One region of the Rhodococcus antarcticus genome, then DNA from elsewhere that is predicted to be linked to it. Evidence: riboswitches for the same ligand, from Rfam matches in the RefSeq annotation. Region 1 holds a riboswitch; each other region holds the start of a gene.
What was found. Region 1 has a riboswitch for cyclic di-AMP ahead of RHODO2019_RS10050 (NlpC/P60 family protein). Riboswitches for the same ligand answer to the same signal wherever they lie in the genome.

Region 1 (3,262 bases):
AGGTCACGGTGCCCGAGCTCGCGGGACCAGGCTCAGCAGTGGTCGACGGAACCGCCCCGCCGCCGAGGACCAGGGCAGAGGCCACCACCCCGACCGCCACGGCTGCCGCGAGGAGCCCCCTGGTCACCTCCGTCGCCCGCACGAGCTCCAATGCTAGAGCCCCGGCCACCACGGTGAGCGGGAGAACGAGCAGGCCCTCACCCCGCGCGGGGTGAGGGCCTGCTGGTCAGGACGAGCTGGGCTGGCTCAGTAGCGACGCGCGCTGCTGTAGGGCATCTGGTCCATCGGTGCGACCTTGACGCCCTGGCCGAACGTCGGGGAGTGCACGACCATGCCGTTGCCGGCGTAGATGCCGACGTGCGAGATCGGGCTGTAGAAGAACACCAGGTCGCCGGGCTGCAGATCGGCCCGCGACACCGCGGCGCCGGACCCGGCCTGTGCGCCGCTGGAGCGGGGGATGCTCACCCCCGCCTGCGCGAACGCCCAGGAGGTCAGGCCGGAGCAGTCGAAGCTGTTCGGGCCGGTGGCGCCCCAGGAGTACGGCGAGCCGATCTTGGTCAGCGCGGCCTGCAGGGCGGCGTAGCCCTGGCCGCTGCCCGACCCGGGAGCCGGTGCGGTGTAGCCGGCCGGGACCGGGGTTCCGGCGTAGGACACCTGCTCCGGCACCGAGAGGCGGGAGAAGGCTGCCCGCACCGCGGCCGTCTGGGTCTCGAGTGCCGCCTGCTTGGCCTGGATGTCGGTCTGCACCGAGGAGGCCTGGTCCGCCGCCGTCTGGGCCGCGTCCGTGGCGACCTGCGCGTCGGACTGCGCCTGGGTGGCCGCCGACGAGGCGGACTGGAACACGGCGAGCTGCGCCGACGTGTCGCTGGCGAGCAGCTCGAGGCCCGACATCTGGTCGAGCAGGTCCTGGGGCGACCTGCTCGTCATGAGCGCGGAGAGCCGGTTCAGCCGGGCGCCCTGGTAGCTGGCGGCCGCGAGGGTGTCCACGGTTCCCTGGTACTGCTGCTGCTGGGCCTGGGCGTCGGACAGGGCGGCCTGCGCAGCCCCGAGCTGGCCCTGCGCGGTGGCCTTGTCGGCGTTGGCGGAGTCCAGGCTGATCTGCGCGTCGTGCATCTGCTCGGTGAGGACCTCCGCCTGGTGGCCGAGGTCGGAGAGCTGCTTCTCCGCCTCCGAGGCGTTGGCGGGAGGCGTGGGATCGGCGAGGGCCGGGGTGACCGGGAGCACCGTCAACCCGGCTGCGACCAGCCCGGTTGCGAGGACCCCGCGCAGGCCGCGCTTCAGTCGTTGGGACGCCACAGGGCGTTGTTCTCCTTCTTCCGCTCATCCGCCTACCGGGTTAGCTGACGGGTTCGGGCTGGGAAGAGTCAGCCCTACCTCGTGCCCGACAACAGGCACGACGATTCACCCCGGTGAGAACCTGGGTTCCCGGTTCGACTCCCCCGACGGTGTCGATTCGGCGGTGACCTCCGCCGTCGTCCGAGGTGGACGACTGGACGCCGGTAGGTCTCGGTCAGGTTACGGACCAGGAGGCCGCTGTGTCCACCGGTGCGCTCCGGCGCGCCAGCGGGCAGCGGAAGTGACCCGTGCCACACCACCCTGCTGCCGGTGCGAGGGCCCGCTGACCCCGACCCCCCGCTGACCCCGACCCCCCGCGGGCCGCCGAACCCGCCGGCGTGGTGGCCGCCGTGCTCAGCCGGCGCGGCGGGCCGAGACCGGTGCCGCGGCCGGCCGCACCCGCAGGCCCGCCACGAGACCGGCCTCCGCGAGCACCGCCAGCGCGCGGCGCTCCTCCGCGTCGAGGTCCCCCGGCAGCGGGGCCCCACCGACCAGCACGCCCTCCAGCTCGACGGACGGCCTCCCGCTCCGCACCACGGTCGGGCGGGGCCGCTGGGGCGGCGCCGGGGTGCTCGACCGGGTGCCCGGCAGCCCGAGGAGCACGGAGACCACGCAGTCCCCGCAGGCGGGGCCGCGGACCGGGCAGGTGTCGCAGTCGATGTGCAGTGGGTGCACGGAGCACTCCCTCTCACCGGTGGCCGGGGTGGTCCCGGCCGGGTTGGGGCGCACGCTAGGGACCAGCACCGACAGTTCCGGCTCGGGCACCGAGCTCAGGCCCCGCTGTACTCCCAGTGCCACGGCTCCTCGCGGTCGCCGCCCTGCCGCGCCCAGCTGGGGTGGACCCACCCGAAGGCGCCGGCGTTCGCCGTCATCCACGCGTGCTGCGCCGTGGAGTAGCTCTCGATGCCCCCGCAGAGGTCCACGGCCAGGCCCCAGCCGTGGTTGCTGGTGCCAGGCACCGCGGCCAGCGCGGGCTTGCGGCCGTAGAGGTCCACCTGCTCGGCGTAGGGCCGGTAGGAGTCGGTCATGCACAGCGGGGAGCCGAACTGGCCCTGGTACGAGGCGGACAGCTCGGCGATGGTCTGGGCGGCGTCGCAGCGCAGCCGGTGCGAGCCGATGCCCACCGCGCACAGCGCCGAGGCCGGGATGAGTCCGTTCGGGAAACCACCCCAGGCGAGCGACCCGTCGGTCGACGGCGTGGAGACCACCCCGCCGCAGCTGCGGGGCACCCGTCCGGCCGCCGGCTGCGGGACGTCCACCGCCGGTCGCAGGCCCAGCGACGGCCGCGCGGCACCGAGCACCTGGTCGGCGGCGGGCCGGTCGGCCACCACCACGGCGGTCGTGCGGGCATCGGCGGTGAGCACGGTCGCGGAGTCCAGGACGTAGGCCACCGACTGCACACCGTCCTCGGCCGGGCCGACGAAGAGCAGGTCGCCGGGCTGGGTGTCGGCGGGGTCCACCGGGACGCTGGTGGCCATGGCCTCGCCGGGGCTCGCGGGCAGCGGCAGCCCGGCCTGGGTGGACGTGGTGGACACCAGCCCGCCGCAGGACCACGAGCGGGGCCCGGTGCCCTTCGGCGAGTACGGCTGACCGAGGGTCGCGATGGCCACGGTGACGGCGCGCTGGGCCTCCGCCGACAGCACGAGGACCGTCGTGCCGCCACCCAGCGTGGCCTGGGCGACCCCGGGCTGCGTGGTGCCGGTGGACCTGCTCACCAGGGGCTGCAGACCGGTGGGCAGCACCGCGGGGTCCCGCAGCCGCGCGGCGGGCGGCGCGGCGATCCCCGCGGCGGCGAGGGTGTCGAGGTAGGTCTGCCAGTTGGCGGCGGTCTCGGTGTTGCGGGCCTGCTGGGCCTGCTGCAGGGCCACCACCTGGGCGTCGACGGCCGACAGCGCCCGACCGAGGTCCGCCGAGAGCGCCGAGGCCC
Region 2 (3,262 bases), 810 kb from region 1:
GCAACCTCCGCTGCACCTACTGCATGCCGGCCGAGGGGCTGGACTGGATGGCCGACACCGATCTGCTCACGCGCGAGGAGATCGGTCGCCTCGTGGCCATCGCGGTGACCACCATGGGCGTCGAGGAGGTCCGGTTCACCGGGGGCGAGCCGCTGCTGCGTCGCGACCTCGCCGAGATCCTTGCCGACGCCGCGGCGCTCACCCCGCGCCCGGAGCTCTCGCTGACCACCAACGGCCTGGGGCTCAAGCGCAAGGCGGCTGCGCTCAAGGCCGCCGGACTCGACCGGGTCAACGTCTCCCTGGACACCGTGGACCGCGAGCGCTTCGCGAAGATCACCCGTCGCGACCGGCTGCAGGACGTCCTCGACGGGATGGCGGCCGCGCAGGCCGCGGGCCTCGCCCCGGTCAAGGTGAACGCGGTGCTGCAGCGCGGGCTGAACGACGACGAGGCACCGGGGCTGCTCCAGCTCTGCCTCGACAACGGCTACGAGCTCCGCATCATCGAGCAGATGCCGCTGGACGCACAGCACGGCTGGAGCCGCGACACCATGGTCACCGCGGAGGAGATCCTCGAGTCGCTGTCGACCCGCTTCACCCTCACGCCCGCGACCGAGCCCCGGGGCGCGGCTCCGGCCGAGCGCTGGCTGGTCGACGGCGGTCCCGCCACGGTGGGCGTCATCGCCTCGGTCACGCGTCCGTTCTGCGGGGACTGCGACCGCACCCGCCTCACCGCCGACGGCCAGATCCGCAACTGCCTGTTCGCCAACGGCGAGACCGACCTGCGAGCGCTGCTGCGCGGCGGGGCGGACGACCGCGAGATCGCCGAGCGCTGGCAGGACGCCATGTGGGGCAAGCTGCCCGGGCACGGCATCAACGACCCGAGCTTCCTGCAGCCCACCCGGCCGATGAGCGCGATCGGGGGCTGATCGTGGCCCCGAACCCCGCGGGCAGCACCACCGACCTGCTGACGGTCACGGTGCGGCACTTCGCGGCCGCGCGCTCCGCGGCCGGTGCGGACGTCGAGGAGCGGTCCCTGCCCGTGGGCGCCACCGTGGCCGACCTCGTTCTTGCACTCGGGGAGGGCCGTCCCGAGCTCGCCCGGGTGCTGCTGCGCTGCTCGTTCCTGCACGACGAGGTGGCCGTCCGCGACCGGGAAGACCTCCTGCGCCCGGGTTCCGTGCTCGACGTGCTGCCCCCCTTCGCGGGTGGCTAGGAGCGCCTGGGCACACGTGGCCCACACGCCGTTTTCGTGATCTGGGTCACACCCCACGGCATCCAGCTGCTGTTCACCTCGCGGTCCCGCAGGCCCGTGACCTGCACAGACACCCAGATCGCCAGGGGTCTCCCGCGCGTTACCGAGCCGTGACCTGTTTGCACGACCGACCTGACACGACCGGGGTGGGTACGTACGGTCGGGCCCGGCCGAACCACAGGCCGCACACCGGCCCGCTGCGCCAAACCCTGCCCCGCGGGAACCCACCGGTGCCCCGACGAGAACCACCAGGGGCAGGGACGGGGGACCCACGTCCGGATCGTCGGACGACCGGCCGAGCACGCGCTCGGCCTCGGGGTGAAGCCGCACAACCGTGCGGCCGGGCGACCTCTCAGCCCGAACCCGACAGCTGACCTCGCAGGCGCACGGAGAGGAACCACCCAGCATGAGCACCACTCACGGCCGTCACCGCAAGCCCGGCACGACCCGTCGCCACCTCGGCCGGGCCGCCATCGCGGGCATCGCCCTCGGCGCCCCCCTGATCCTCGCGGCCGCCCCGGCCCAGGCCGCGTCCACCGGCCAATGGGACGCCGTCGCGCAGTGCGAGAGCACCGGCAACTGGTCGATCAACACCGGTAACGGCTACTACGGCGGGCTGCAGTTCTCCCAGTCCACCTGGGCGGCCTTCGGCGGCACCCAGTACGCCTCGCGCGCGGACCTCGCGTCCAAGGCGCAGCAGATCGCCGTGGCCGAGCGCACCCTGGCCAGCCAGGGCAAGGGTGCCTGGCCCGTGTGCGGCAAGGGCCTCGGCGCGGCGAACACGTCCTCCGCCCCCGCGGTGTCGGCGGCTCCCGCCGAGGCAGCCCCGAAGGCCAAGCCGGCCCCCAAGGCCCAGCCGGCGCCGAAGCAGCAGGCGGCCCCGAAGCAGCAGGCCGCTCCGAAGGTCGCCGAGGCGCCCACCACGGCCACCTCCGGCACGGCGAACGTCGTCTCGCCCCCCAAGGCGGGTGCGGACTACACCGTCGTCGCCGGCGACACGCTCTCCAAGATCGCCCAGGTGCACGGCGTGCAGGGCGGCTACCAGGCCCTGTTCCAGAAGAACACGGACGTCGTCGAGAACGTCGACCTGATCTTCCCGGGTGAGACGCTCACCCTCTGATCCGCGGCTCCACCTCGACGGCCCCGGCACCCCCGTGCCGGGGTCGTCGTGCGTCCGGGTCAGGCCGAGCCCACCCACTCCTGGGTGCCGTCCGCGAACTGCTGGCGCTTCCACACCGGGATGCGGGCCTTCACCTCGTCCACGAGCAGCGCGCACGTCTCGAACGCGGCCGCGCGGTGGTCGGCCGACACGGCGCAGGCGAGCGCGACGTCCCCGATGGCGAGCGGCCCCACCCGGTGGCTGACCGCCAGCGCCCGGACCCCCTGCACCCGAGCGGCGACCTCCGCCGCCACCTCGGCCACCAGCGCGGCGGCGCTGGGGTGCGCGGAGTAGTCGAGCGCGTCCACGCCCCTGCCGTCGTCGTGGTCGCGCACCACGCCCGCGAAGCTCACCGTCGCCCCGGCGGCGGGATCGGCCACCAGCGCCTCGTGCTCGGCCACGCTGAGCACGTCCGTGGTCACCGTCGCCCGGGCCACCCGCGGGGTTCCAGGCTCCTGGGGGCTCACCGGTGGTCACCCCCCTGCAGCTGGTCGAGCGCGTGGGCGAGCACCGGGTCCAGCACCGCCAGCCCGTCCTTCACCCCGCCCGTCGATCCCGGCAGGTTCACCACCAGCGTCCGACCCGCCACCCCGGCCACCCCGCGCGACAGGATCGACGTGGGCACCCGGTCCCCGCCCGAGGCCCGCACCGCGTCCGCGATGCCCGGCACCTCGTAGTCCAGCAGCGGCAGCGTCACCTGCGGGGTGGCGTCGGTGGGGCTGATGCCGGTGCCGCCCGTGGTGAGCACGAGATCCACCTCGGCCCGGATCGCCGTCCGCAGTGCCTCCGCGACGGGCTGCCCGTCGCCGACCACGACGGGCTCGTCCACGGCGTGCCCGCGCTCGCGCAGC
Region 3 (3,262 bases), 1.4 Mb from region 1:
CCGGCCTCCGCCTCGGCGGCCCATCCCTGGATCTGCTCGTCACTCGCCATCGGAATATCGTATGACACAATCATGTGTCTGGGAGTGCAACCCGCCGCTCAGCAGAACTCGCGCCCGCGACGTGTTCCACAACCGCTCGTATTCGTGCTCATGAAGCGCCACCGCATGAACATGCGGCCGGGGCGGGGTGACGATCGCTCGGGTGGCTGGCTGCCCTCACACGGTGCCCGCGGTGGACACCCAACGAAGGGGCTGCTGCACGCCCACCCCAACACCTCACCTGCAGTAGACGCGAAGGCGGGGCCTCGCGGGTGTTGACGCGTGTGGGGGCCGGTGCTAAAAAATCGGCAGACACAGAGGGATCACCTGAGGCGCTGCACGGGGCAGCGCATGAGTGCGCACAACACAGTCCAGACTCAACACGACGGAGGTGGTCGCTGCGAGGCACATCATCTGGTTGCAGTCCTGACGTCTCCCCCACGTCGAAGGGCCCGGTTGCTTTGGCAACCGGGCCCTTCGCGCAGCGCGGGGTCCGCGCGGTGGTTCGCGGTCCGGTCGTGGTGTCCCGGGATCTGGCACTGAGATGCGCCGGTCGGGACGTAGGCGCACGTGCGCTGCCGGGGTCCGCGGGGCGGCAAGGGCATGGGGCGGTTTAGGGGCGGCGGGCGCCCGCGAAGGGCATGTACTGCATCGGGGCGACCTTGACGACGTCGCCCTCGGTGGGAGCGTGGACGACCATGCCGTTGCCCACGTAGAGGCCGTCATGCCCACCGTTGTAGAAGATCACGATGTCACCGGGCTGCAGGTCGGCCTGCGAGACGGCGGTGCCGACCCCAGCCTGGCCGCCGGTGGTGCGCGGCAAGCTCATCCCGGCCTGCGCGTAGGACCACTGCACCAGCCCGGAGCAGTCGAACGCGCTCGGGCCGTTGGCACCGTAGGCGTAGGGGCTGCCAACCTTGCTCAACGCCGCCTGCAGAGCGGCGCCACCGACGCCCGAACCCGCGGGGGTGAGGGCACCGACGCCGGAAACCGCGACGGCGACCTGGCCAGCGGGGACCGCAGGGGCGACGTGACCGGTGGGGGCCGCAGGGGCGACATAGCCGGCGGGGGCTGTGGGGCCGAAATAGCTGACGCGCTGCGCCGCGGTCAACGACGCCAGCGTGACGCGCACCTGGGTGGCTTCCCGGTCCAGGTCGACCTTCTTGGCGGCCAGGTCCCGTGTGGTGACCTGCGCTGCGGCGGAGGCGTCCGAGGCGGCCCGCGCAGCGGTCGCCGCGTCGGACTGGGCCTGGGTGGCCTGCTGCGCGGCGGCGTTGTACGCGGCGACCCGAATGGTGGTGTCCGCAGCCAGCATGTCCAGGGCCGCCATCTGGTCGAGCAGCTCCTGCGGGGACCTGCTCAGCATCAGTGCGGTCATCGAGTCCAGCCGGGCACCCCGGTAGCGGGCGGCGGTGAGGCTGTCCACGGTGCCCTGAAACTCCGACTGGGTGGCGCGAGCGTGATCCAGGGCCACACCGGCGACGGTGACCTGGTCCTGGGCGGCGCGTTCAGCACCGTGCTTGGCGGCGAGGTCCTCCTGGGCCACGAGCACCTGCTCGTTCACAGCCTCCGCCTGGTGGCTGATCTCCCGAAGCTGCTGCTCGGCATCGGAGGTGGAGGAGGGGGGCGGGACCGTGGGGTCGGCCAACGCCGCCGGTGACGTCCCCAGCAGGGTCGTGCCAGCGACGACGAGGCCCACCGCGAGGCAGCGGCGCAGGACGCGGGCACGCAACAGTGACGGAATGAGAGGTGTTCTCCTTCTTCCTCAACCTCCGCCTACCGGGTCAGCTGACGGGTTCGGGCCGGGAAGCGCGGCCCTACCACCACAGCCCCGCTCAGGGCAGCAGTCGATTCACCCCACATACCTGGGTCCCCGGTTCGGCACCCCGCAGGGCCCGACTCGGCGGTACCTCGCGTCGTCGTCCCGTCCAGGACAACTGACTCCCGCCAGGTCACGTCAAGGTAACGGCTCCACCCGGGCCCGTCCACCACATCGCGGGCTTGCTCGACGCCGAATCTTGTTAGCACCCGCAGGTGATGGGGTGGCGAAGGCAGCGCTGGGGCGGGGGCGTGGGGTCGCGGCGCACGACGGCGGAGACGAAGACGGCCCCCAGGTCATGAACCTGGGGGTCGTCTCGGTGTGCACGGACGTGGATGACCACTGGTGTGGGCGGCGCACGTGGTGTTGCGTTGCCCGGGGGTCAGCTGATGGCGGTGAGGGTCGCTCGTGCCATGGCGGCTTCGCCGTCGGCGTTGGGGTGCACCGGGTCAGCGTTGACCGGGTTGGTCACGGGCTCCATCCACCGGGTCCCGGGCGCGGCGCAGGCGTCGTGTCCGGCGGAGGGGGTGGAGGTGTCCACGTAGTGGGCGCCGGTCGCCTCGGCGGCGCGGCGCACCGCGTCGTTGGCGACCTGCTGCTGGTTGACCAGCCAGGGCACGTCACCCATCGAGTAGGGCATGGACGGGTAGCACGACGGGTCTCCGACGGGCGGCAGGATCTGCGGGTAGCCCAGGATGACCACCTTCGCGTGCGGGGCCTTCGCGCGGACCGCGGACAACGTGTTGACCAGGGCGGGGTAGGTCTGGTTGTTGATGGTGTCGACGAACGTCGTGCCGTACTTCTGCTGGCACGGGTTGCCATAGACCTGGCCGGCATCAACCGTGACGCAGCCGAAGAAGGAGTTCACGAAGACACCTCCGTCGTTGCCGCTGATGGTCATGGTGATCAGGCGGGTGTCCGCGTTCACCGCGTCGAGCTGCGGCGGCACCCCGGCGCTCTGCGAGGTGAAGAAGTCCGAGGTCTTGGCGCCACTGCACGTCACATCGGTGAACGCCGCCGGCTGGGTGACCGCCGCGACGTCATGGGGGTAGTTCACCTGGGAGCGGCTGCACGCCGGGGGGGACCCGAGAACCTGCGGGAGGATCCCGGCACCGGAGGAGTAGCTGTCCCCGAGCGCCACGTACGGCGACGTCACGAAAGACTTCGCGACCGCGGGGGTCGTGGCGCTGACCATGCCCGCGCCGGCGAGGGCGGCACAGGCAACGATGGAAGCGATTCGGCGCATGACAACTCCAGGGAGGGAAGCGGGAACCGGATGGCCCGCGTTAAGCCCGAGCATGCCCGGGGACCGTCACCCTGCACCCCCGAACACGTGATCTGGGTCACCACAGCACCGCACAACGCGTCGGCGGGTGTGCGCCGCGCACATCCGAGCGCTGCTCG

Region 2: linked by a shared signal. The riboswitch ahead of RHODO2019_RS14210 (transglycosylase family protein) and the one ahead of RHODO2019_RS10050 (NlpC/P60 family protein) in region 1 are both predicted to bind cyclic di-AMP.
Region 3: linked by a shared signal. The riboswitch ahead of RHODO2019_RS16945 (C40 family peptidase) and the one ahead of RHODO2019_RS10050 (NlpC/P60 family protein) in region 1 are both predicted to bind cyclic di-AMP.

What each region holds. Positions count from the first base shown of each region.
Region 1 covers NZ_CP110615.1:2,102,207-2,105,468, forward strand. The annotation lists gene RHODO2019_RS10045 (hypothetical protein) at 1-142, opposite strand, end outside; gene RHODO2019_RS10050 (NlpC/P60 family protein) at 247-1,296, opposite strand; cyclic di-AMP (ydaO/yuaA leader) riboswitch at 1,313-1,469, opposite strand; gene RHODO2019_RS10055 (hypothetical protein) at 1,690-2,010, opposite strand; gene RHODO2019_RS10060 (D-alanyl-D-alanine carboxypeptidase family protein) at 2,106-3,262, opposite strand, start outside.
Region 2 covers NZ_CP110615.1:2,909,030-2,912,291, forward strand. The annotation lists gene moaA (GTP 3',8-cyclase MoaA) at 1-926, shown strand, start outside; gene RHODO2019_RS14205 (MoaD/ThiS family protein) at 929-1,213, shown strand; cyclic di-AMP (ydaO/yuaA leader) riboswitch at 1,514-1,631, shown strand; gene RHODO2019_RS14210 (transglycosylase family protein) at 1,659-2,372, shown strand; gene RHODO2019_RS14215 (molybdenum cofactor biosynthesis protein MoaE) at 2,432-2,848, opposite strand; gene RHODO2019_RS14220 (MogA/MoaB family molybdenum cofactor biosynthesis protein) at 2,875-3,262, opposite strand, start outside.
Region 3 covers NZ_CP110615.1:3,472,948-3,476,209, reverse strand. The annotation lists gene RHODO2019_RS16950 (ribbon-helix-helix protein, CopG family) at 1-50, opposite strand, end outside; gene RHODO2019_RS16945 (C40 family peptidase) at 653-1,771, opposite strand; cyclic di-AMP (ydaO/yuaA leader) riboswitch at 1,798-1,955, opposite strand; gene RHODO2019_RS16940 (SGNH/GDSL hydrolase family protein) at 2,241-3,104, opposite strand.